DNA from 2 places in the Glutamicibacter sp. BSL13 genome. Region 1 is predicted to be linked to the other one. Evidence: riboswitches for the same ligand, from Rfam matches in the RefSeq annotation. Region 1 holds a riboswitch; the other holds the start of a gene.
What was found. A riboswitch is a leader RNA that binds a small molecule or an ion and turns the genes downstream of it on or off. The one in region 1 is predicted to bind thiamine pyrophosphate.
Positions count from the first base shown of each region.

Region 2: it holds a riboswitch for thiamine pyrophosphate, as region 1 does, so the genes downstream of both, RCJ92_RS04275 (ECF transporter S component) here and thiO (glycine oxidase ThiO) in region 1, are expected to answer to the same signal.

Region 1 covers NZ_JAVGCZ010000006.1:27,805-37,077, reverse strand. Annotated here, with positions in the region: gene typA (translational GTPase TypA) at 1-1,561, opposite strand, end outside; gene RCJ92_RS01970 (GNAT family N-acetyltransferase) at 1,707-2,240, opposite strand; gene RCJ92_RS01965 (hypothetical protein) at 2,349-2,726, shown strand; gene RCJ92_RS01960 (ThiF family adenylyltransferase) at 2,748-3,896, opposite strand; gene RCJ92_RS01955 (thiazole synthase) at 3,893-4,711, opposite strand; gene thiS (sulfur carrier protein ThiS) at 4,717-4,971, opposite strand; gene thiO (glycine oxidase ThiO) at 5,115-6,227, opposite strand; TPP riboswitch at 6,224-6,336, opposite strand; gene RCJ92_RS01940 (GNAT family N-acetyltransferase) at 6,434-7,444, shown strand; gene RCJ92_RS01935 (OsmC family protein) at 7,540-7,974, opposite strand; gene RCJ92_RS01930 (GNAT family N-acetyltransferase) at 7,971-8,438, opposite strand; gene RCJ92_RS01925 (alpha/beta fold hydrolase) at 8,435-9,265, opposite strand; gene RCJ92_RS01920 (lysoplasmalogenase family protein) at 9,255-9,273, opposite strand, start outside.
Region 2 covers NZ_JAVGCZ010000014.1:27,676-36,948, reverse strand. Annotated here, with positions in the region: gene cls (cardiolipin synthase) at 1-1,350, opposite strand, end outside; gene RCJ92_RS04290 (aminodeoxychorismate lyase) at 1,511-2,386, shown strand; gene RCJ92_RS04285 (ATP-binding cassette domain-containing protein) at 2,445-4,784, opposite strand; gene RCJ92_RS04280 (ECF transporter S component) at 4,781-5,404, opposite strand; TPP riboswitch at 5,468-5,622, opposite strand; gene RCJ92_RS04275 (ECF transporter S component) at 5,729-6,349, opposite strand; TPP riboswitch at 6,416-6,571, opposite strand; gene RCJ92_RS04270 (DUF4235 domain-containing protein) at 6,699-6,941, shown strand; gene mnhG (monovalent cation/H(+) antiporter subunit G) at 7,032-7,391, opposite strand; gene RCJ92_RS04260 (monovalent cation/H+ antiporter complex subunit F) at 7,391-7,657, opposite strand; gene RCJ92_RS04255 (Na+/H+ antiporter subunit E) at 7,654-8,304, opposite strand; gene RCJ92_RS04250 (Na+/H+ antiporter subunit D) at 8,318-9,273, opposite strand, start outside.

The DNA.
Region 1 (9,273 bases):
CGCGGTCGGCGACCAGCGAACCGTTGTTGCGGTATTCGATGGCACCGTGCCACGGCTCGTAGCCCTCGGCCAGCGAGGCGGCGATGCCGGCACCGCGGGTTTCGGTCATGAAGCGGGTGCGGAAGCCGATCAGGCCGCGGGCCGGAACCATGAACTCCATGCGCACCCAGCCGGTGCCGTGGTTGGTCATGTTGGTCATCCGGCCCTTGCGGGCGGCCATCAGCTGGGTGACGGCGCCCAGGAACTCCTCGGGCACGTCAATGGTCATCAGCTCCATCGGCTCATGCACCTTGCCGTCGATGACCTGGGTGACCACCTGCGGCTTGCCCACGGTCAGTTCGAAGCCCTCACGGCGCATCTGCTCGACCAGGATCGCCAGGGCCAGTTCGCCACGGCCCTGCACCTCCCAGGCGTCCGGACGCTCGGTCGGCAGCACCTTCAGCGACACGTTGCCGATCAGTTCGCGGTCCAGACGGTCCTTGACCTGACGGGCGGTGACCTTGGCTCCCTTGACCTTGCCGGCCAGCGGGGAGGTGTTGATCCCGATGGTCATCGAGATGGCCGGCGGGTCAACGGTGATCATCGGCAGCGGCTTCGGGTTTTCCAGGTCGGTAAGGGTTTCACCGATCATGATGTCCTCGATGCCGGCCACGGCCACGATTTCACCCGGCCCGGCTTCGGTCGCCGGGACACGGTTCAGGCCTTCGGTGGCCAGCAGCTCGGTGATCTTCACCTGCTTGTAGGTGCCGTCCTGGCGTGCCCAGGTCACCTGCTGGCCCTTGCGCAGGGTGCCGTTGAAGATGCGCAGCAGCGCCAGGCGGCCCAGGAACGGTGAGGCGTCCAGGTTGGTGACGTGCGCCTGCAGCACTTCGCCCGGGGTGTAGGACGGGGCCGGGACGTGGTCGATGATGGTCTTGAACAGCGGCTCAAGGTTGTCATTGTCCGGCAGTTCGCCGTCGCCGGGCTGGTTGGTGGAGGCGTAGCCGGCCTTGCCCGAGGCAAAGACGATCGGCACGTTCAGGATCTGGTCGATGTCCAGGTCCGGGGCCTCGTCGGCCAGGTCGGAGGCCAGGCCCAGCAGCAGGTCCATGGAGTCGGAGATGACCCCGTCAATGCGGGCATCGGGGCGGTCGGTCTTGTTGACCACGATGATCACCGGCAGGTTGGCGCTCAGCGCCTTGCGCAGCACGAAGCGGGTCTGCGGCAGCGGGCCCTCGGAGGCGTCCACCAGCAGCACCACGCCGTCGACCATGGACAGGCCGCGCTCCACCTCGCCGCCGAAGTCGGCGTGCCCGGGGGTGTCGATGATGTTCATGGTGATCTTGTGGCCGTTCGCGGCCGGGCCCTCATAGAACACGGTGGTGTTCTTGGCCAGGATGGTGATGCCCTTTTCGCGTTCCAGCTCACCGGAGTCCATCACGCGGTCTTCGGTTTCGCCGTGGCTGTCGAACGCACCGGTCTGCTGCAGCATCGCGTTGACCATGGTGGTCTTGCCGTGGTCAACGTGCGCCACAATGGCAACGTTGCGAAGATCTTCGCGAAGTGTGGTGTTTTCTGACATGCGTGAAGGCTCACTTCCGTCCGAGGAATTTCGGGTCATAGGGATCGGGGCCACTTTTGACCCAGCTATTTATTTTACGCGCTGCCGAGAAGTCCTCCGGTTTTCTGTGGCGTATTGAACACAAAAAAACTTCGGGAACCGCGTTTCAGGCGGTCGGGACCCAGAACCTGAGCACCGTGGTGTCCCCGTTGTAGACGACGGCGGGTTGCGCCGCATCGGGCACTCCCCCACATCGTTCGATGGTAGCCCGGGACGCGGCGTTTGTCTCATTACAGGTAATCAGCGCCTGCTTTATCCCACGCTGGGCCAGCTCGGCGAGCGCGAAACGGCAGAGCCTGGTGGCCACCCCCTGGCCCCGGAAACCCGGTCGCACCCCGTAGCCGATGTGTCCGGCGAATTCGCGCAGGTAGTCGTTTAATTCATAGCGCACTCCGACACGCCCGACCAGCCGTCCGTCGATGAAACCACCGAAGGTGCCCGAGGCGACCCACCCGTCGGGAAGCCCCACCCCCTGGCGGTTGGCCTCCAACCTGTCCACAAAGTCCGCCCAGCTCTCCTTCGCCCCTCGGCCAACCAAAAAGTCGAAGTCATCGGCCTGAAGTTCGGCCTGGGCGGCCAGCGCCTGCTGCTCATCGGCCAGCTCGAATGGTCTGACCTGCCAGGACATTGTGTTCTCCATTCAGCCATTATTCGCGCCCGGGCCTTGAATCGTCGAATTTCTGCAGCCACACTGGTCACAATGGCGGCGCACCTGCCGGCACGGAGGGCGCCGGGAAGGAGCGGGAGCTTGACGATTCCCGATATCGGGCAGCGGCCGCGGGTTCCTGCCGCCACCCAGGTGCTGGTGCTCAGTGCCGCCTCGGCCCTGGGCTGCTACCTGCTGGCCCTCTCGCTGCCGGCCCCGCACACCTGGTTGCTGATTCCCTTTGCCACCGGCACCGGTCTGCTGATCGCTTTGGCCGGTGGCCTGGAACAGGCCTGGATGCGTATCCTGAGTGCCGTGCTGTTGGCGGCCTGTGTGCTCGCCGCGGTGCTGATCGGCTCCGCGGCCCTGTTTTCCTGGAGCTTCGCTCCGCTGGTGTTTGTGCACCTGCCCGCCGCGGTCGCCACCTGGATGCGCCGGCGCAAGGCGATGACTCCCCGGGCAGGGGCCGGCAGACGGTGAAACACTGCCGGCTCGCTGGCACTAGTAGACCAGGGTCCGGCCCCGAACCTGTTCGAACCACTGCACCGTTCCGCCCTGAAGGCTGAAGACCTGCGCATCCGGGCGCTCTTCGCTCAGGATGCGTGCGGCACGCTGGGAACGCACCCCGGACTTGCAGGCCAGCACCAGCTGGTCCGCCGTGGCCAGCCCATCCAGCGCCGCCCAGCCCTGCTCCGTCAGCCGTTCCAGGGGGATGTGCACGCTGCCGGGGATGCTTCCCATTTCGCGTTCCCAGGCTTCACGCACGTCCACCACCAGCACCTGGTTTCGTCCCTGCCCGTCCTGCAGTTGCCCGGCATCAATCTGCCGTACCGCGGCCGGCAGGGCGCACCCGTGCTCGTAGTCCTGCAGCTCGGTGACGGGCTGGCGATGCGGGTCCGCGGCAAAACGCAGGATGTCGGTGGTGGCTTGCAGGGCGTCGTAGCGCCAAAAGCGACCGATCAGGGGTTCCCCGATCCCGCAGATCAGTTTCAGCGCCTCGGCGGCCATGGTGGAGCCCACCACCCCGCACAGCGCCCCGAACACCCCGCCTTCGGCGCAGCTGGGCACCGAGTCGGCGTCGGGGATTTCCGGGAACAAATCGCGCAGCATCGGGCCGCGGCCCGGGGCAAAGACTGACACCTGGCCGCTGAAGCGGAAAATGGTTCCCCAGATCAGTGGGGTGCCGCTCAGCTCCGCGGCGTCATTGGACAGGTAACGGGTGGCGAAGTTGTCGGTCCCGTCCAGCACCAGGTCGTGGGCGGCGAACAGTTCCACCGCATTGTGCCGGGTGAGCTTGTCCACGACGGCGGTGAGGTTGGCCTGCGGGTCCAGGCGCAGCGCGGCCTGGCGCGCCGACTCCGCCTTCGCCCGGCCCAGGTCCTGGTGCCGGTGGATCACCTGGCGCTGCAGGTTGGAGGCTTCCACCACGTCATCATCGATGACGCTTAGCTGCCCCACCCCGGCGGCGACCAGGTAGTTGATGATGGGGGCGCCCAGTCCCCCGGCCCCCACCACCAGCACCCTGGCGTTGCGGATCCGGCGCTGGCCCTCGGGCCCGACCCCGGGCAGCGTCAGGTGCCGGGAGTAGCGGGCCAGCTGGTCCGGCGTCAGTTCGGGGCCCGGGGCCACCAGCGGTTCCAACGGGCTCATGAGAACTGTCCCGCCAGGCTTTGCATGGTGCCCTCGACCGGGGAGGAGGCCAGGGCCAAGTCCCGTTTGGGGATGCGCCCGGCCAGCCGGGCGGCCCGTCCGGCGCTGACCGCGTCCCGCATGGCCGTGGCCATCAGCGGGGCGTTGTGCGCCCGGGTTACCGCGCTGGCCAGCAGCACCGCCTCACAGCCCAGTTCCATGGCCAGGGCCGCGTCCGAGGCGGTGCCCACCCCGGCATCCAGGATCACCGGGACGCTGGCCCGGTTCACGATGGTGGCGATGTTGTGCGGGTTCAGGATGCCCAGCCCGGAACCGATCGGGGCGCCGGCCGGCATGATCGCCGCGACTCCCACATCATCCAGTCGCTGGGCCAGGGCCGGGTCGTCATTGGTGTAGGCAAAGACCTGGAACCCGTCGGCCACCAGCTGTTCGGCGGCGGTAAACAGTTCGATCGGATCCGGCAGCAGGGTGTGCTCGTCGGCGATCACCTCCAGCTTGATCCAGTCCGTTTCCAGGGCCTCGCGCGCCAGCCTGGCGGTGAGCACCGCATCGCGGGCGGTGTAGCAGCCGGCGGTGTTCGGCAACGTCAGCACGCCCAGGCGCTGGAGCATGGCGAACACCGAATCCCCACCGGCTGCGGCATAGTGCCTGATGGCCACGGTGGTGACCTCGGTGCCCGAGGCGACCAGGGCCTCTTCCAGGGTGCTTAGGGAGGTCGCTCCCCCGGTGCCCATCACCAGGCGGGAGCGCAGTTGTGCCCCGGCAATGCTGAAGACATCTTCGGGCGTGTGGGGTGCTTCGTTGCTCTGGGTCATCTTCCTCATCCTCCCTGTGCGGCGGTGACCAGGTCTATGCGCGCCCCGGGCGCCACCGTGTGGCTGGCCCAGGCGCTGCGCGGAATTACGTCCCCGTCGATGGCGAGGGCGATTCCCAGCCGGGAGCCGTCCACGGCCAGGCCTTGTTCGTTGATGAGCTTTTTGGTGTGCCCGGCGACGATGTCACGCACGGTGGCCCCGTCGGGCAGGTTCAGTCTCTGGCCGTTGAGCTGCACCTCGATCTCGGTGATTTCAGGCATTGCGTCTCGTGCCTCTCTTTCTGGTTGCTTTGGCTTTGTCTGGTGGCGCTCACCGGGGTGGCGGGCGGCGCCGGATGTCTGGGGTTGCCCGGGTTCGGGGCCGGCTGCGCGGCGGACAGGACCGCCTGATCGGGTGACCGGGATCAGTGGCTGGTGCTGCTGGCCGCGACCGGAAAGCGGTGCAGCCCCAACAGCCCACGGTGCGTCCCCGGGTCGGCGCCCAGCAGCAGGTCACTGGCGATCCGGGCGCCCAGGGGTGCCAGCAGGACGCCGTGGCGGAAGAACCCGTTGCTCACCACCGTGTGCGCGTCCACCCGGTCGATGATGGGCCGGTCATCGGGGGTGCCGGGCCGGGGCCGGGCGATCACCTCACGCAGGGAGGCGTCCATGATCCCGGGCACCAGGCGCCGGGCATCATCCAGCAGGGTGTACAGCGCCTCCACACTGACCAGGTCGTTGCCGTCCTCGCGGCTGCTGGCGCCAAGCACGATGCTGCCGTCGCTGCGCGGCACCAGGTACACGTTGCGCCGGTGCACCACCCCGCGCACCGTGTGGGTGAGCAGCGGGTGTAGGTGGGCCGGCAAGTGCAGGCGCAGGATGTCGCCGTGCACCGCCCGCAACGGCAGCCGCGGGGTGCCGGGCACCTGTCCCAGGCCCGTGGCCAGCAGCACCTGGTCCGCCTCCAGCACCCGCCCGGTCTGGGTGTGCACCCGCGCCGTGGCGCCGCAGTGCTCCACTTCGCTGACCTGCTCCCGGATCAGGTCCTGCCCAAAATGCTCGATGAGGATGCCGGTCAGCGAGCGCGGATCGACCTGGTGGTCCTCGGGGAATACCAGGGCTCCGGCGATGTTCCCGGCCAGGGCCGGTTCCCTGCGCCGCGCCTGGGAGCCCAGCAACATTTGGGTGGGCAACCCCAGCCGGTGGCGGACCTCCTCCAGCTCCGCCAGCGCCTGGCGGTCGGCGGCCTCGGCGGCGACGACCATGGTCGGGTTTTGCCGGTACGCCACCGTCGCACCGGTGGCCTGCTGCACGCGCGCCACCAGTTCCGGGTAGAGCTGCGCCGAGTCGGCCATCATCTGGTGCAGCCGGTCCTGTCCCCAGACGATTTCCGCGGCCGGGGCCAGCATGCCCGCCGCCGCATGGCTGGCGCCCCCGGCGGGGTCAGGGTCGCAGAGCGTGACGCGCACCCCGCGGCTGCGCAGTTCAAAAGCGGTACATAGTCCGGCGATCCCGGCACCAACGATCACGACATGCATCAGGGCACTTTCCTTCCTACGGCGGCATGACCCGCATCAGGTGTGGCGGTCGGCACGAAGCCCTCTCAGCCCGGATCAACAGATCGCGCAGGCTCCCGCGGAGTTAGAAGGATTATAGGCATGGTGCAGCTCACAAACACCAATTGCATGACGGCCGGTCCCGCCGGCGGGCCGCCGCACACACAACCCGTGGTTCACTGGGAGGCATGAACGCATCCGGCACCACTCACAACGCGCAGTCCTACCCCCGGCTCCTGGAGCGCAGCGACCCGTTGGCCCAAGAGCTGCTGGCCCTGGAAGAGCAGTTGCTCTCACCAGCGGTCCGGGGGGATGCGCAGCAGCTGGCTGTGCTGCTGCACGAGATGTTTGAGGAGGTGGGGGTCTCGGGCCGGCACTACACGAAGGACGAGATCATCGCGCTGTTGGCCACCCAAACGCGCACCGATAATCCCCCGGCCGCCCTGCACGCCCCGAGCCTGTTGGCCTTGTCCGAGCATCAGGTGCTGCTGCGCTGGCAGAGCACCGGGGTGCGTACCGCCCACCGTAGTTCCCTGTGGCAGTTGGAGCGGGGACGCTGGCAGCTGCTGTACCACCAGGGCACCGCCAGTGCCGTTGGCGCGCAGCAGCAGTCGACCCCGGCGCCACGCCCGGCCCCAGCCCCGGCAGGACTGGAAGCGACGAGGGCGCGTCTGCGCCCGCTGCGCCCCACCGACGCCCCGGCGGTGTTGGCCGCGTTCACCTCGGATGCGCAGATGAAGCGCCAGGGATCGGTAAGAACCCTGGATGAAGCCCACGCCTACATCGACCGGCTGCTGGCGTCCCCGCAGGAGCAGCGCCCCTACGCCATCGACGTGGACGGGACGCTGGTGGGCCTAGTGTGCGCGAGCCTGGACCGGGCCAACACGCTGGGCTGGTTCTGGTACTGGGTGGCCGCCGGATACCGCGGCCGGCAGCTGGCCAGCCGGGCCGCGGCCACCGTGGCTGATCACCTGCTCAGCAGTGGCGGCGTGCACCGGCTGGAACTGGGGGCGCGGGCGAACAATCCCGCGTCCCTGCGGGTGGCCCGGGCCGCTGGCTTCATCCAGGAGGGTGTGGAACGCGAAAAGTTCGTCATGGACGGCACCCGGGTGGATGTGCTGACCTTTGGACGGCTGCGCAGCGACCCGTTCCCGGCCATCGCCGCCCTGGAGCTGGAACCGGCTCCGGGCGAGGCATAGCTGCGCTGTATCCGCGGTTGGCCCCAAGCCGGGGTGCGCGGCCCGGAAAGGCGGGGGCGCCACCGGCATCAGCCGGCGGCGCCCCCCTCGCGTTCCTAGTTTTCGACCCGCGTGCTGGTCACCGGCGTGCCCAATTCCACGGTGCGTGAGACCGTGCAGTACTTGTCGTGTGAAAGCTTGATGATCCGGTCAACCATTCCAGCGGCCTTGCGCCCCTCCTCGGTGTCCGGGAACTTCAGGTCGAAGGACATGGAAATGTCCTTCATGCGGCTGGCCCCATCCTCGGTCACCTTGTATCCGGCGGCCTCCACCTTGAAGGTCTCCGGTTCACTGCGCCGGGTGGTGGCCACATCAACGTCAATTGACGAGCAGCCGGCAATGGCGGCCAGCAGCAATTCGACCGGGCTGAGCAGCCCCTCGCCCTGCCCGAATTCGATGCTGGCTCCGGTTTCGGTGCTGGTGGCGCGGTATTGGCGGCTGGTGGTGCGTTCGACGGTTACCGCACGTAATTCTCGTTTCTCTTCACTCATGACTCCATCCTGCCACTGTCCCCGCTGGGGTCGGAACCGGAAACGGCAAGCCGCAGCACCGTACCGTGGGGTACACCGTCCGTGGTTTCCGCCGGTGCGAACCCCACCGCGCGCAGGAACGCCGCGACGGCATGCTCCGGCTGACCCACCTCGACCTGCAGCTCAAAGCTGAGCGCTTGTGCGTGGCCGATAAGTGCCCGGCCCACGCCACGGCGGCGGTGCTCGTGGTGCACCCAGAGCAGGCAAAGCCGCGCCCCCTCCAGGGCCAGGGATCCAACAACCTGCCCCTCGCGCTCGGCCACCACCACGCGGGCGTTGCCCAGGTAGACGGCCTCCAGCGCCTGGGCCAGCCGATCCATGTCGGCGGCAGAGACCAACTCGCGTCCGGTTGCAGCCGAAGCCCGCCAAATCTCCAACAGCCCCGGCACCTCGTCCACCGTTGCGATCTCGCGTGTACTGATCATCGCTGCCCCTCCTGTTGCTGCCACCGCTTAACTTCTCCCAGCCAGTGCCGTACCGCGCACACCACCGCGGCCGGTTGTTCCACATGGACGTTGTGTCCGGCCCGCTCAATGACGTGGTGGCTCATCATTGGGTAGCGGCGCTGCAAGAGCCGGGCGTCCTGACTGCCCACAATATGGTCTTGCGCGCCGCTGATCACAACGACCGGGACCCTGAGCTGGGTCATGCGCCGCACGGGGACCGGGTCAAGGTCATAGCGCTTGGCCAGGCGCGCCATGGCCCGCAGGTTCGCGGATTCCGTTCCGGGCAGGATCTGGGCGGCGAAGCGCCGCCATGTTGCCTCGTTCTGCAGAACTGTCATGGTCCGAAAGTTTTCACGTGCCGGCAGAGGCAGGCGGGCCAGCAGCTGGGGATCTTCTTCCAGCACGGTGCGTGGCGGCAGGGTGCGCTCTTCGGTGCGCGGAAAGACCACCGGGGCCAGCAGCCCGAGCCCGAGGATGCGCTCCTGCATCCGGTCAGCCAGTTCCTGACAGAGCAGCCCGCCCATTGACTGCCCGAACGCCACGAACCGGCGCCGCCCCAAATGACGGTGTACCCAGTCCTCCAGCCAGTCGGCCAGCTCGGGCAGACCTCCCGGGGAGTGCAGGGGCGGGGTCGCGCCGTATCCGGGCAAATCCAGGTAGTGCCGGCGGAAAGCCGGTTCGGCGGCAAAGGCTTGATCCAGCATCAGCAGGTTTCGGTGATCCAGCCCGTTGCCGTGCACGATGACCAGCTCAGGTTCCTGCCCCGCCCCCTGCCCGAAGGTCGCCCCTGGCGGCCTACCCGGCATGGAGTCCA
Region 2 (9,273 bases), on a different contig from region 1:
GCCGAGCAGCATGACCGAGATCTCCATGTTCAGGCTGAAGGATCGCATGTCCATATTCGAGGATCCCACGACCGCGACCTCGTCATCGACGGTGAAGCACTTGGCGTGCAGCACCATCGGGGCCGGGTACAGGTAGATGCGCACCCCGGCCTCCAGCAGCACCTGGTAATAGGACTGCTGGGCGTGGTGCACCAGGAACTGGTCCCCGGACTCGCATACGAACAAATCCACCTCAATGCCGCGCTGCGCCGCGGTGGTGATGGCGTAGAGCATTGAATCATCGGGCACAAAATAGGGGCTGGTGATCTTCAGGCGTTCGGAGGCCGAATAGATCAGCGTGTTGAACAGGCGCAGGTTGTTCTCATCCTCATACCCCGGCCCGCTGGGCACCACCTGGCCCACGGTCTCCCCCGGCACATCGCTGGCTGGCAGCGGGTAGCGGGCGTCGGTCAGGTCCTGCAGCACGTCATCGGTGTCGGCCTCCTGCCACCAGTCGGTGGCGAAGACCACGTCCAGGGAACGCACCAGCGGGCCGCGCACCTGGATCATCAGCTCCACCCATTCACGCCCCACCTTGTGCGAGCTGAGCCGCTTGTAGCCCGGCTCGATCAGGTTTTGGCTGCCGGTGAAGGCCACTTCCCCGTCCACCACCAGGATCTTGCGGTGATTGCGCAGATCCGGGCGGCGCCAGCGGCGCCGGAACGGGGCCACCGGCAGCATCCGCTTCCATTCGATGCCCGAATCCTTCAGCCGCCGCTTCAGCTGCCCGTACCCGGCCACCCGGGCGGTGCCCAGGTGGTCAAACAGCAGGCGCACCACCACCCCGCGCTTGACCGCGGCCTCCAGGGAATCCAGGACCGGGCCGACGAAGTCCGGGTCATCGCCCATGATGTAGAACTGGATGTGCACGAATGTCGTGGCCTTGTCGATCTCCTGGCGCATCGCCTCCAGCGAGGCACGGTAATCGGAGATCACCTCCACCTCGTTCCCGCCCTCCAGCGGCAGCGCCCCCAGGGTGCGGTTGAGCACCGCGGCGGACTCAATCCATTCCTCATCACTGTGGAATTCGACCGGCGAATCCATGTGGGAGGTGGCCTGCAGGATTGCCTCATTGGCGCGGCGCTGCTTCTCCAAGCGCCGGCGGGAGAGGCGCGGGTTGGCAAAGAGCAGGTAGAGGATCAGCCCCACGACCGGGATGAAGAAGATCGCCAGCAGCCAAGCCATGGCGGTGGTGGGCCGGCGGTTGCCCGGAACCACTCCGATCATCACGATACGCACCACGATGTCGAAGGTCACCGCCAGCGCCCAGACCGTCGGGCCCAGCTCCCGCAGGAAGTTCTCACCTAGCATCATGCGGCCAACTCCTGCCCTCGTGCTTTCCACCGGGGCGTCTTTCCCGCGGTCATCGTGCGTTTTGCCTATCGCTAGACTACCCAATTCCCCGGTTCAAGGCGGTGTCGGTTGCGGCGAGTTATCCGAAGCACCGGCGGGATTCGATAATCTAGTACCTATGAGTTCATTGGTTTTCCTCGATCCGTCCTATCCGGCCGGTCGACTGGCGGACATTAACGCGCCGCAACTGCCCGTGACCGCCCAGGGTGTTTCCCGTGGTGACGGTATCTTCGAATCGATGCTCTACAAGCACCAGAGCGTGCGCAAGATCGACGCGCACCTGGCCCGCCTGCAGTCCTCGGCCCAGCTGTGCGACCTGGAGATCCCCGACGAGATCCAGTGGCGTGCGGCCATTGACACCGCCATCGCGGACTTTGATGCCACCGGCGGGGCCGATGAGGCCGTGGTGAAGCTGGTGGCCGCCCGCGGGGACGCGGACAGCGACCCGGCCCTGTGCTGGGTGACCGTCACCCCGGCCCCGACGCTGGGCCAGGCCCAGCGGGATTCGGGTGTGGACGTGCTGCTGCTGGATCGCGGCTATGATTCGAAGATCGCCGAACGCGCGCCCTGGCTGCTGATGGGAGCCAAGACGCTGTCCTACGCGGTGAACATGGCGGCCCTGCGCTATGCGCGGGCCCACGGTGCCCATGATGTCATCTTCACCTCCTCCGACGGTGCGGTGCTGGAGGGCCCGACATCCACCGTGCTGATGGCCCAGCGAGATGGGCAGACCAAGCGCCTGCTCACCCCGCTGCTGGAAACCGGGATCCTGCCGGGCACCACCCAGGCGGCGATCTTCGCTGCCGCCGCGGAGGCCGGCTGGGAGTTGGGGTATGGTCCGCTGCGTCCCGAGGACCTCTACCAGGCCGACGTACTGTGGCTGGTTTCCTCGGTGCGCCTGCTCACCCCGGTGAATTCGCTGGACGCCAAGCCGCTGCGCTTCGACGCCGAACTGCACGCGGAGCTGAGCGAACTGGCCGATCACCTGGCCTAACCGAGCACGCAAAAACGGGGGGAGCAGTCCATGGACTGCTCCCCCCGTTTTTGGTGCGCTATCCCCAGACCAGGCTCCAGGTCCCGGCCAGCACGGCGGCGGCCACCGCCAGCGCCCCCACCCCGAGCCCGGCACCGATCACCAGCACGTCACGCCCCCCGAAGTCCGGGGTGCGCAACCAGCTGCGCCGCCCGGCGCCGAAGCCCTTGGCTTCCATGGTGATGGCCAGTCGCCCGGCCCGGCGGATCGCCTGCACCAGCAGGGCCAGCACCTGCCCCAGGTTCGCGCGCAGGCGCTGGGCCGGGGACCCGAAGTTCCCCACCCCGCGTGCCCGGCGGGCCAGGGTCAAGGTGGTGAACTCCTCCACCAGCAGGCCCAGCAGCCGCATTCCGGCCAGCGCCCCGAGCACGAAGCGGTGCGGCACGCGCAGCTGCTGGGACAGGGCCGAGCCCAGGTCGGAGGGGTTGGTGGTGCTCAGCAGCAGCACCATCGGCACGGCCATCGCCATGGCGCGCATGCCGGTGGCGATGCCGCCGGCCAGGGAGCCCTCGGTGATGGTGAAGACCCCCAGGTCCAGCAGCAGCGCCCCGGAATCCTCCCCGACCAGGCTGATCCCCCAGGCGGCGGTCAGCCCGGCCAGCAGCAGCGGCCAGGCGCGCAGCAGGAAACGTGGGATGCTCAGCCGCGCCAGCGGCAGCATCAGCAGGGTCGCGGTGATCACCACCAGGCCCGAGACCCAGTCAATGGTGGCCACCAGCGGGATGGTGGTGGCCACGATCGCCGCCAGCTTCGCCAGCGGGTTGCGCCGGGCCAGCCAGCTGTCGCCCACCGCGGATCCCAGCAGCGGGTCCGGCCCGGGGGCCTCGGCCCGCGGGGCGGGGGCCTGCAGCTCAAGTTCCCGGGCGCCCAACGCCCGGGCGAAGTGCCCGTCATGGGTCACCGCGATCACGGCGGTGCCCTGCTCGATCACCTCGATGAGCAGCTCGGCCACCTCCCGCCAGGTGTTCGCGTCCTGCCCGAAGGTCGGCTCATCCAGGATCAGCACATCCGGGCTGGCGGCCAACACCGTGGCCACCGAGAGCCGGCGCTTCTCCCCGCCGGAAAGCGTGTACGGGTTCGCCTCGGCCAGGTGGTCCAACCGCAGCCGGGTCAGCAGCGCGGCGGTGCGTTCGGCGATCTGCTGTTCATCAAGCCCGGTGCCGTCCTGCCCATCCCGTTCCCCCTTCGCCCGGCGCGGCCCGTAGGCCAGTTCGTCGGCAACGCTCTGGGTGACAAACTGGTGTTCGGGCTCCTGGAAGACCGTGCCGATGCGGGCCACCAACTGCCCGGCCCGCCAGAGGAATGGCTTGTCCCCCGCCTCACCGGCCAACAGTTCAGTGGCGTGCAGCCGGCCGCTGGCCGGCTCCAGCAGCCCGCCCAGGGTCAGCGCCAGGGTCGACTTGCCCACCCCGTTCGCGCCGCGGATCACCAGTGCGCCGCCGGCGGGCAGTTCCAGGTCCACCGCCGCGGTCAACGGGGCCTTCTTTGAACGCCTGGCCTGCAGCGCGTTGGCCCGCAACAGGCCACCGCCCGGACTGGTGCGTGGGGTACGGGTGTGCGGGACGTAGCCGGGCACCCAGATCCCGGCCTCGGCCAGCTCCCGGCGCAGCGGCTGGTCGCTCAGCAGCGCCTGCGGGGCCACGTCATGGCTGATCCCGCCGCCGGGCTCCAGCACCAGCACCCGGTCCACGTGTTCCACCCAGGTCTCCACCCGGTGCTCGACCACGATCAGGGTCGCTGCCGTGCGCTCGGCGGCGTTGAGCACCGCGTCGCGTACCCCCAACGCGCCCTCCGGGTCAATGTTGGCGGTGGGTTCATCCAGCAGCATCAGCCCCGGGCGCATGGCCAGGATCCCGGCCAGGGCCAGGCGCTGCTTCTGTCCCCCGGACAGCTGCTGGGTGGGGTGTTCCGGCGCCAGCTGGCCCAACCCGACCGCCTCCAGTGCCAGGGGAATGCGCCGGGAAATCTCCTGCGGGTCCACCCCGAGGTTTTCCGCCCCGAAGGCCACGTCGTCTTCCACCCGGGCCTGCACGATCTGGGTTTCCGGGTCCTGCTGCATCAGGCCCACACCCTGGCGCGGCCCGAACGCGTCCTGCTCCCCCACCAGCAGCTGCCCGGTGCACCCGGCCAGCTCGGTAACATCCAGGACCCCGGCCATGGCGTGCAGCAGCGTGGATTTGCCCGCGCCGCTGGGTCCCAGCAGCAGCACCCGCTGCCCGGCCGGAATCTCCAGATCCAGGGCGTGCAGGGCCGGTTGCTGCCGGTCGGCGTGCTTCCAGCCGAACCCGCGCGCGCTCACGGACAGGGCACCGGATTCCAGCTGGGGCAGCGCGGCGTGGTTCGTGATGCCGGCGGTCATTGCTTCGCCCGCCCAAAGACCGGTTCGCGGTTCGCCCTGCGGCTGGGCAGCGCGGAAAGCGCCCCGGTGGCCGCCAGCGCGCGGGTGGCGAAGTAGGACAGGATGCCGGCAATCACCAGGCCGGAGAGGCTCATCGCCGCCACGTGGAAAAGCTTCATGCTCGCGGTGTATTCCGCGTAGTAGGCCATCAGGTAGGCCTCGCTTAGCGCACCGAACAGTCCGGCGCCCAACCCCGCCAGCATCGCCACCCCAAGGCTCCACACCCGGTAGCGGAAGAGCGCGAACACCACCTCGGCGCCCAGCCCCTGGACAATGCCGGAAACCAGCACGGTGATGCCCCACTGCGAGCCCAGCAGCGCGGAGATCACCGCGGCCAGCAGTTCACAGTACAGGGCGGCGCCGGGCTTGCGGATGATCAGGGCCCCGAGCACTGCCGGGAAGAGCCACATCCCGGCCACGAAGGCGCTAGCCGGCGGGAAGGCCACAAAGGCCAGGGAAATGAAGCCGTAACCGGCGTTCCAGCCCCAGAACACCACGCCCGAAGCCACGGCGATCACCGAGGCGACGACGATGTCGGCGACCTTCCACGAGCTGCTGGCCCGCAACGGTGTTGTTGTCACTTGAATATCCTCCTGAATCAGGAGGGGAGCATGTATGCGAACCGGGGCGCGTCCCCGGGGGCATACCTGAGATTCTCGACTTCCTTCGCCGGTACTAGCCGGGGCAGGTTCGAGGGTCTGCGATCTATCGCACTCTCAGCGTCTTTTACCCTTACGCCTGCCGTGACGCGCCTGGCGGCACGGCAGCGGGCTGGTATGACGCTCCCCTGTCGGTTTATGTCTGCGTTGCCACCATACCCCAGGATGCCGGTCGGGCAGAACCCGCACCGGCGACCGGTTTGAGGCGGACGTCATATTGCTCTTGCTCCCGCGGCCAGGCGCCGCCTAGCGGGAGCGGGTGAGCACCGGTTCCCGGTGGGCCCGGCGGCTGGGCAGGGAGGCCAAGGCACCGGTGTTGGCCAGCATGCGGGTGAGGAAGAACGAGCAGATCCCGGCGATCAGCAACCCGGAGACGCTCATCGCCGCCACATGAAACAGCTTCATCCCGGGGGTATAGTGCACGAAGTGGGCGGTGATGTAGGCACCGTTGAGGGCGCTGAGGAAGCCGGAGCAGAAACCGGCCAGCATGGCGGCGGACAGGTTCCACACCCGGTAACGCAAGAGCGCGAACACCAGCTCGGCGCCCAGCCCCTGCAGCAGCCCGGAGACCAGCACCGTCAGTCCCCAGTGGGTGCCCAGCAGGGCCTCGATGATGGCGGCCAGCAGTTCGCAGTACAGTGCCGCACCGGGCTTGCGAATGATCAGCGCCCCGAGGACCGCGGGGAACAGCCACATGCCCGAGAGCAGCGCGCTGGCCGGCGGGAACGCGGCGAAGGCCAGCGTCACGAAACCGTAACTGGCGCTCCACGCCCAGAACACCACGCCCGAGGCCACGGCGATGACCGAGGCGATCACGATGTCCGCGACCTTCCATGAGGTGCCGCCGGTTCGCTTGGTTGTTGCCATTTTCTTCCATCCTCCTGGTTCAGGAGGGGAGCACATGCGGATGCGCAGGGAGCTGTCCCTGCCGCACATCTGAGATTCTCGACTTCCTTCGCCGGTACTAGCCGGAGCAGGTTCGAGGGTCTGCGATCTATCGCACTCTCAGCGTCTTCCACCGGTCCCGGCCACCGGCGTTTGCTGCGCGGTGAGCCTCGGGGACGGTATGACGCTCCCCTGTCGTTTCTTGTCAGCAGATTGCGCCGGCGATCCGTGGATCACCCGATGCCATGTCTGCGATGCCACCATAGCTCAGGATATGCTTTCGATAGAAAGAGAAGTCCCCATGCGAACAGGAGCGCGAAGAATGAAACCAATGATGAAGCTGCTCGCCACCGGCATTTCCCTGGGAGCCGGGTTTGTCGGCAGCAAGCTGGTGGACCGCTTGTGGAAGGGATTCACCGGCAATGACGCCCCGCGCCACGGCCAGGAAGCCGAAGCCGAAGCCTCGATGCGCCAGGCCCTGGCGTTCGCCGTCTTCTCCTCCGTGGTGGCCGCAATCATCCAGGTCCTCACCGACCGCGGCACCCGCAAGGCGCTGGCCAAGCTGAACAAGTAGTTCCCCGGCGTTTGCGCCGTGGACAGGCAGGGCCTCGGAGCACCGTGATGCGGTGCTTCGAGGCCCTTGTTCGTGGTGCCGGCAGTGGCGCTAGTCCTTGTTCTGGCGGCTGGCGTTCTCCACCACGGTGCGCAGTTCGTCGCTGTACAGCGTTTCGCGCTTCACGTGCTTGGTGCGGTACCCGGAACGGCCAATCATGTGCGCGGAGACCGGTGCGGTCAGCAGCTGCACGCCCCAGGCCAGGGCGAGCACCGGCACCACCTGCCAGGAGCGCAGGTGGATGGCCAGCCCGATGAACAGCAGCAGGAAGCCAAGCACCTGCGGCTTGGTGGCCGCATGCATCCGGGTGAGCAGGTCGGGGAAGGTCAACAGGCCTATGCCGGCGATCAATGACATCAGCGAGCCGACGATCATGCAGCCGGCGGCCACAATGTCCAGGAACTGATCCATCACGCATTCCTCTGGTCGGAAACGAACCGGGAGACGGTGACCGAGCTGATGAAGCCGATGGCGCAGGCGATCACCACGAACAGGATGTGGTTGGTGTGCCGGTTCAGGTACATTTCCAGGCACAGGGCGGCGGAGATGATCAGCAGCATCACATCCAGGGCCAGCACCCGGTCCAGGATGGAGGGTCCGCGGGCGACCCGGATCAGGCAGGCCACCGCACCCACCGAGAGCAGCACTCCGCTGATTCCCACGATGATGTAGCTCAACGCTTTGCCTCCTTGGCCTTCTGGCGGGCGCGCTGGGCGATGTCCTTGCGCACCTGCTTGACGTACTCGTACTCGTCGTGGCTGCCGATGGCCATGATCACCCGCCGTTCGATTTCATGGATCTTCGCCCGGGAGCGGGCGACCTTGATGGCGTTGGAGGCGTTGAGGTAATGCAGGTACAGGGTGGAGCTGCGCCGGTCCACCTCCACCACGAACGATCCGGGGATCAGGGTCAGCACGTGCCCGACCGTGGTGACGATCAGGTCCGAGTCGGTGTGCAGGCGCACCGCGATGATGGAGCTGCGGGTCTTCTGGCGCCGGAAAAGCGCCAGGTAGGAAACCTCCAGGCTGGCCGCCACCACCTGCATGATGAACCAGCCGAGCAGCAGGAAGCAGTACCACGGGTTGATGCGCCCCGACAGGCGCACCGGGGGCAGCGGGAACAGGGCGACCAGCAGCAGGGACAGCAGCGCCCCCACGATTAGGGTTCCGGGGGTGAAGTCCTGCCACAGCGCGCCCCAGACCAGGGTCATGAACAGCAGCAGCGGCCACTCCTGGCGCAGTGTGGCGCGGTTGCGCTGGCCCGAGGCCTCATCCAGCGCGTCGGCGATGCGCTGGTCGCGTGGCTCGTCAATACGTTTTGGCATGTGTCCTTCCCCTTTAGCCTGGCGGCAGAACCGCGGTGATGTAGGGGGCCCGGCTCAGCAGCTCGGCGGCCACCCTCTGACAGAAGGCAAAGAGCGGTCCGGCGAACACGGTCAACGCCACCCCGGCGGCGACCAGGGCCCCGGTGGAGTAGCGCATCCCCCAGGGCAGGAACTTCGCCTCCATCTGCCGGGCGAGCCTGGCCCCCAGGATCGGCCCCTGATTGCCCGAGGACTGGATCAGTTCGGTCATCTCCTTGGACTGGTCCACCAAGGACGCCTGCGGGTCCTCCGCCTCGGCCGCCCGGCGCCAGAAGGCGCGGGCCCAGACGCGGATGATGGCCAGCAGGGTCAGCAGGCTGGTCAGCAGCCCGGCGGCGATCACCGCCCAGTTCAGTGCCCCGCCCTGTTCGGTCGCGGCGTGCAGCAGCCCGAACTTGCCCAGGAACCCTGAGAATGGCGGGATGCCGCCCAGATTGATGGCCGGGATGAAGAACAGCACCGCCAATGCCGGGGAAAGGCGGGCCAGGGATCCCAGTTCGGTGATGTTCGCGGTGCCGGCTCGCCGTTCAATCAGCCCGGCGACCATGAACAGGGAGGTCTGCACGATGATGTGGTGGCCCACGTAGTAGATCGTGGCGGCGATCGCGGTTTCGGTGCCGACCGCGATCCCGAAGATCAGGTAGCCGATGTGGCTGGTCAGCGTGAAGGAGAGCATGCGCTTGAAGTCCGACTGGGCCAGCGCACCGAAGATGCCGATCACCATGGTCAGCGCCGAGACCACCAGCAGCACCGAGTTCACTTCCCCGCCCGGAAACAGCAGCGTCTCGGTGCGCACGATCGCGTACACGCCCACCTTGGTCAAGAGTCCGGCGAACACGGCGGTCACCGGGGCCGGGGCGGTCGGGTAGGAGTCCGGCAGCCACAGCGAGAGCGGGAACACGGCGGCCTTGATGCCAAAGGCGATCAGCA